2 regions of the Microlunatus sp. YIM B11417 genome follow, and region 1 is predicted to be linked to the other one. Evidence: riboswitches for the same ligand, from Rfam matches in the RefSeq annotation. Region 1 holds a riboswitch; the other holds the start of a gene.
What was found. Region 1 has a riboswitch for cobalamin ahead of metE (5-methyltetrahydropteroyltriglutamate--homocysteine S-methyltransferase). Riboswitches for the same ligand answer to the same signal wherever they lie in the genome.
Positions count from the first base shown of each region.

Region 2: it holds a riboswitch for cobalamin, as region 1 does, so the genes downstream of both, AC6CCG_RS14505 (ABC transporter substrate-binding protein) here and metE (5-methyltetrahydropteroyltriglutamate--homocysteine S-methyltransferase) in region 1, are expected to answer to the same signal.

Region 1 covers NZ_JCAMPJ010000002.1:62,082-65,474, reverse strand. The annotation lists gene aat (leucyl/phenylalanyl-tRNA--protein transferase) at 1-590, opposite strand, end outside; gene AC6CCG_RS10425 (hypothetical protein) at 679-1,374, shown strand; cobalamin riboswitch at 1,428-1,599, shown strand; gene metE (5-methyltetrahydropteroyltriglutamate--homocysteine S-methyltransferase) at 1,724-3,393, shown strand, end outside.
Region 2 covers NZ_JCAMPJ010000002.1:883,320-886,712, forward strand. The annotation lists gene AC6CCG_RS14500 (FecCD family ABC transporter permease) at 1-275, opposite strand, end outside; gene AC6CCG_RS14505 (ABC transporter substrate-binding protein) at 371-1,588, opposite strand; cobalamin riboswitch at 1,676-1,879, opposite strand; gene AC6CCG_RS14510 (PPOX class F420-dependent oxidoreductase) at 2,085-2,507, opposite strand; gene AC6CCG_RS14515 (hypothetical protein) at 2,577-2,813, shown strand; gene AC6CCG_RS14520 (DUF2207 domain-containing protein) at 2,822-3,393, opposite strand, start outside.

The sequences.
Region 1 (3,393 bases):
AGTTCGACGACGCCGAGGGTGGCCAGGTGATCGGTCTGCCACTGCACGTCGAGCACCCGGCCGTCCGGGCCGGCGGCGCGGAGCAGTTCCACCAGTCCGACCAGCGCCGCCTTGGAGGCGTCCCGGCCGATCTCGGCGTCGTGGAACATCGACTCGCCGGCGAACAGCCCGCCCAGCCCGACCCCGTACAGACCGCCGGCCAACCGGTCGTCGGAGGTCCAGGCCTCGACCGAATGGACCACGCCGGCCCGGTGCAGCTCTGTGTAGACAGCCCGGATCTCGGCGTTGATCCAGGAGCCCTCGCGGCGCGGGTCGGCGCAGCGGTCCAGCACCGCGCTGAAGGCGGTGTCCACCCGGATCTCGTACCGCTTGAGCATCTTGCGCAGCGACCGGCTGATCCGCAGTCCGTCCAGCGGCAGGACGCCGCGCCGGACCGGGGAGAACCAGCCCATGGTGCCGCGGCCGATCGGCATCGGGAACACGCCGGAGCGATAGCCCGCGACGACCAGCCCCAGGTCGAACCCGTGCGAGTACCCGATCAGGTCCTCGTCCGGCCAGTCCGCCGGCGGACCGAACGGCGACGGCTGCATGCCCTTGATTGTGCCGCCCGGGCGCGAGCGACGCGCCATCGCCCCCGGGCACGTACGCTGGTGGTGATTTCGTGGCCCGGGAGGTCGGATGCCGTCAGCACAGGAGTTCGGTCGCAACATCGCGCGCACGCTCGAACCGATCCGGACCCAGGGTCCGCAGGCGGCGGGCGGCGTGCTGCGGCGGGTCGTCGAGGCGGCGATCGACGGGATCGGCCGGCTGCCGAGCGCCAAGCACGCGGCCGGCAAGCATCTGACCAAATGCGCCGGGTACGTCGACGACGCGATCGAGTCCGTGATCGAGTCGCACATCATGCTCGGCTCGGCGCAGGGCTTCGTCACCAACATCGGCGGGCTGGCCACGCTGCCGGTCGCGCTGCCGGCGAACCTGACCGGCGTCGCCGTGGTGCAGGTCCGGATGGTGGCCGCGATCGCCCACCTGCGCGGGTACGACCTCGACGATCCCCGGGTCCGGACGGCGTTGCTGATGTGTCTGCTCGGCGGCGAACAGGTGGCCAAGCGGATCGCCGAGGGCACGTTCCCCACCTCGCCGCTGGCCGTCGCCACCGCGCCGGTCTTCGACCCCGGCCTGGACGCCGCGGTCGCCCAGGCCGTCGTGTCCGGCCTGCTCGCCGCGGTCGGCGGCCGCAACCTCGCCCTGCTCGTGACCAAGCGGATCCCGTTGATCGGCGGCGGCGTCGGCGCCGTGATGGACGGGATGGCCACCCACCAGATCGGCAAGTACGCCAAGACCGAACTGGTCCGTCGCCGCGCCATCCGAGCCTGACCTCCGGTGATGCTCCGCCGGTTCTGAACGGCGAGATATTCCGGGCCCGGTGCGGTGCCGCGCATAGGGTGATGGTGCGGTTGGACAAGGGAACCCGGTGCGAATCCGGGACTGCCCCGCAGCGGTATCAGGGAACGATCGCCGTCATCGAGCACTGGGCCCCCGGCCTGGGAAGCGACGGCCAGTAGGTGGGTTCGCCCGCGCCCTCGAGTCCGAAGACCTGCCAGCCGTCCGCCCGGCGCCCGCCTGGCGGAGGTGACGATCTCGGAGGAAGGTCGTGCCGGAAGGTCTTCCGGTGCTGCCCGCCTCCGGCTGATCAGCAGGACTCGCGAAGGAGAGTTCTCTTCAGATGACTTCGATTGCCACGACCCACGGCTATCCACGCCAGGGCCGGCGCCGCGAACTGAAGCGCGCCATCGAACGCTATTGGAAGGGCAGGACGGATGCAGCCGCCCTGCTGGACACCGCGGCGACGCTGCGGCGGCAACGGCTGGAACGACTGCGTGACGCCGGGCTCGGCGAGGTGCCGGTCGGCGACTTCTCGCTGTACGACCACGTGCTGGACACCGCCTGGATGGTCGGCGCGATCCCGCCCCGGCACGCCGCGGCGGTGCCGGACACCACGACCGAGGCGGGCCGGCTGGACCGCTACTTCGCGATGGCCCGCGGCGACGACCGCGTGCAGCCGCTGGAGATGACCAAGTGGTTCGACACCAACTACCACTACCTGGTGCCCGAGCTGTCGGCCGGCACCGAGTTCATCCTCGACCCGACCAAGATCATCGGCGAGCTGGCCGAGGCGGCCGAGCTGGGCGTCGCGGCCCGTCCGGTGCTGGTCGGTCCGGTCACGTTCCTGCTGCTGGCCAAGTCCGCCGACGACCCGGACTTCGCGCCGATCTCCCTGCTGGACAAGCTGATTCCGGTGTACGCGGAGCTGCTCGGCCGGCTCGCCGAGGCGGGTGCGGAGTGGGTGCAACTGGACGAGCCGGTGCTGGTCACCGACCTCGAACCGGACCGGCTGGAACAGGTCCGGGAGGCCTACGCGACGCTGGCCGCGGTGCCGAACCGGCCCAAGATCATCATCGGCAGCTACTTCGACCGGCTCGGCGAGGCCGCGCCGGTGCTCGCCTCGGCTCCGGTCGAGGGGCTCGCGGTCGATCTGGTCGGCCCCGGCGCGGCCAGCCTCGACGAACTGGCCGGGCAGCCGGGCCTGGCCGGCAAGCGGCTGATCGCGGGCGTGGTCGACGGCCGCAACGTGTGGCGGACCGACCTGGCCGCGGCGCTGGGCAAGCTCGGCACGCTGCTCGGCCTGGTGGACCGGCTCGACGTGGCGTCCTCGTCGTCGCTGCTGCACGTGCCGATCGACGTCACCGACGAGCCCGACCTGGACCCGACCGTGGCCGGCTGGCTGGCGTTCGCCGACCAGAAGCTCGAGGAGCTGGCGATCCTGGCCCGGGCGCTGAACGAGGGCCGGGACGCGGTGGCCGGCGAGCTGACCGTGAACGCCACCCGGCTGGCCTCCCGCGCGTCGTCGCCGATCGTCCGTGATCAAGCGGTACGGGAGCGACTGGCCACCGTCAGCGATGATCAACTCCGGCGCCGCTCGGCGTACCCGGTCCGGGCGGAGGCGCAGCATGATCAACTCAAGCTGCCGGCGTTCCCGACCACGACGATCGGCTCGTTCCCGCAGACCACCACGCTGCGCCAGGCGCGGGCCGACCTGCGAGCGAAGAAGATCGACGACGCCGCGTACGACCAGGCGATGCGGAACGAGATCGCCGAGGTGATCAAGCTGCAGACCGAGCTCGGGGTCGACGTGCTGGTGCACGGCGAGCCGGAGCGCAACGACATGGTGCAGTACTTCGCCGATCAGCTGGTCGGGTTCCTGAGCACCCGCAACGGCTGGGTCCAGTCGTACGGGACCCGGTGCGTCCGGCCGCCGATCATCGTCGGCGACGTGGCCCGGCCGCGGCCGATGACCGTGGACTGGGCCTCGTACGCGCAGGGCCTGACCGACCG
Region 2 (3,393 bases), 820 kb from region 1:
ATGCCGAGCACGTACGGGTCGGCGAGCGGGTTCGCGAACAGCGTCTGCATGACCAGCCCGGCCACCGCCAGCCCGGCTCCCGCCGTCGCCGCCGTACCGACGCGGGGGAGGCGGACCCGGTCCAGCAGCGTGGTCCAGGTCGGGTCTCCGGCATCGCCGGTGAAGAGGAACCGGAGCACGGCCGGCACCGGGATGTTGACCGTGCCGACCGCCGCCGCGACCGCGACCACGCCGACCGCGAGCACCAGCAGCCCGGCCAGGATCAGCACCCCCACCCCCCAATTCCGCCGACCGGTCACTGGTGCGGCGACACGCCGCGAGAACGGCTGCTTCGGTGACCGGTCGGCGGATGTCGTGGGGGTGGGGGCGGTCACGAGAGGGGTTGGTAGAAGGTGAAGGTGTGGTCGGGCAGCAGGTCGGGGTGGGTGATCGCGACGAGGTCGGCCAGGGTGAGGTCGGGCCGCAGCACGCCGAGCTCGAAGTAGTTGTTGCCGCCGGCGTCGTTGAGCTGCTTGCTCGGCGCCCAGAGTTTGCCCGACTTGTACGCGGTGAACTCGGCCAGCCGCGGCTCCTCGGCGGTGGCCTCCTTCTTGGTCCGCCAGTTGGCCGTGGTGATCCAGGTCCTGGCCGAGCCCGACTTGCCGAGGACGGCCTCCAGGTCGGTGTTGATCGACCCGGTGGACGGGTCGTCCTGCCACGGCCAGGTGCCACCAGCGTCCTTGATCATCTTGCCCGCGAAGCTGCCGCCGGCCGGGACCGACCAGACGCCCTGGTACGGCTGGCTGAGCACGAGGTCGACCGGTTCGGCGTCGGCGACCAGCTGCTTCGTCCTGGTGTAGTCGTCGCGGATCTTGTCGAAGATCGGTCCGGCCTCGGCCTCGGTGCCGGTCAGCGCCGCGAACAGCTTGAGCCACTCGGCCCGGCCGAGCGGGTCGGTCTCCAGGAACTCGGCGCCGCCGAGCACTCCGATGCCGGCGTCGCGGACCGTCGCATAGGCGGGTGAGTCGGTGCCGTCGGTGATCAGCACATCCGGCTTCGCGGCGACGATCGTCTCCGCGTCCGGCGTCCCGGCGGCCGCGTACTCGGTCACCTCGGCGCCGGAAGCCCGCTTCTTGGCCGCCTCCGAGGAGATGTACGCCTTCGCGGCGACCCCGGTCACCGTGTCCAGCTTGCCGAGCGCCTCGAGGGCGGGCAGGTGTGTCGTGGAGCCCGAGAAGAGGCTCGTCACGGGCGTCGTGATCACCTGCGCGCCGGCCAGGTCACCGGTCAGCTCCGGCTTCGGTGCTCCGCACCGGAGCAGGACGTAGCTCTCCGGCTTGCCGCCGACGACCGGCTGCTTCACCGTGACCACCTGGTACGACCCGTGGTAACTGATCGTGAAATTCTCGGCGAACTCGAGCTGCTGCTTCTGGGGGTAGTAGTCGGCCCCGGGATCGAAGCCCTGGACGCAGCCGGCGCTGTCGACGCCGGCCGGCGCCGAGGACGACGTCTGGGCCGGCGGTGCTGTCGTACCGCAGCCGGCCAAGCCGATCATGCTCGCGGTGATCAACAACGCGAGCAACCGCCCGCGGATGCCGTGAATGCTCACTGGTGCAAGGCCTTCCGGACCTCGGCCGCTGTGCGGCCGGACGTGGATCCGGCGGACCGTCCCTCGCGGCGCCGGACGCCCGGATCGGCGACCCGGACACCAGCGGCAGGTTTTCGGACTCGTGGGTTCCGGCCGTTGCCGACCTGCCGGCGGCCGCCGCTTCCCAGGCCCGCCTCACGGCTCAGGCCCAGTGCGTTCGGCGCGGTCGCCGTCGCCACTCACCGCTGCGGGGCAGTTCCGGGCTCGCACCGGATTCCCTCCCCGCTGGCGGCCGTCAGTCTAATCCCGATCCGCGACCAGGGCGCCCACCCCGGCGCGCACCCGAGCCGGGATGGCCGGCCTCGCCGGGCCATCCGCCGCGACCGCACCGAGCGGACGATCAGCCCCGGCCCTCCGCCGGTTCGGCCCGTCCGCGCATCCAATCGGCTTCGGGCGGCGCGGCCGGACGCTTTCGCTCAGATCTGACCGGAGTCGGAATCCCAGGTTGCCCGGCGCGTCACTCGGCCCAAGGGCCGACGCCGCCGATCCGGTCCACCTCGTAGCGGACCAGGTAGCCCGAGGTTCGCGGCGCCGGGAACTCCTGGCCCGGGCCCACGTACAGCTTCATCCAGTCGTTCAGCAGATCCCAGGCACGGTCGCTCTCGACGACGGTGCCGCGGGCCCGGAGCGTGACGTACGGGTGTTCCAGCTCGCCGGGCGTCCCGGGGGCGAGGAAGGACAGGACGGCTCGCGGATCCCGCTCGAGATTGCGCAGCTTGCGGATCCGGCCGAGGTGGGCCGTCACCAGGTCGTCGCCGTCCAGACCGGCCCAGACGACGGAGACCTGCGGGCCGCCGTCGGGGTTGATCGTGGTCAGGTGTACCAGCGGGCCGGCGGCGATCAGGTCGCGGAGTTCGTTCGGAAGGGTCAGGGTGCTCACGGAAATCGGCAACCGCGACGGGTGGGACGGTTATTCCGACGGCATCGCGGCTCCGGCATGATGTGGGTCATGCCCAACGGAAAGCCCGGTGATCATGCCCTGACCGACATCCTGGTGCACGGGTTCACGGTCTTCGGTGCCGAGCTGGACGGTCTGGTCCGCGAGATCGACGACCTCGGCGGCTCGGCGGACCTGGCCCGCGAGGTGGATCTGCGGAACTACGATCCGCGGCTCGGCGAGCCGGGCGATCGCGCGGAGCTACGGAAGCGGTTGATCACGCTGCGCAATCGGCTCCGGGCCGGCTGAGCCGGGACTCACCAGCCACCGCCACCGCCGCCGCCGACCCCGCCGCCGACCGAGCCGCCGCCGCCGAAGCCGCTGCCGCCGCCGGACCCGGATGATGCGGCCGTCATCGCGGCGCTGCTCGCGCTGGAGAACGCGTCCAGGCTGCTGCTGAAGCCGCCGGAGCCGTAGAACGCCGCGGCCCCGACGTACGGCCCGACATACCAGTCCGGCTGCGGCACGTCGTGGCCTCGGGCGGACAGATCGGCGAAGATCTTGGCCCAGCGGTCGGCAACCCCGAACACGATCGCGTACGGGAGATAGCGGGAGAACAGGTCCTCGCCCTCCTCGAACTTCAACTGCTCGGCCTCGGCGGTCTCCAGGTACAGCCGGAAGCCCTTGGCCTGGTCCAGCATCGCCGTGCCGGTGGCGGTCCGGGCCGGCATCCGGCCGGAGAACACGAAGGTCATCACGCCGAGCAGGACGATGCCGAGGCCGATGATGCCCCAGCCGATCGTCGCGGCCAGGACGGCGGTCGCGATCGCGCCGAGCACGACGATGCCGCAGCCGGCCAGGATCCAGAGACCGCGCACGGTGCCGGGGT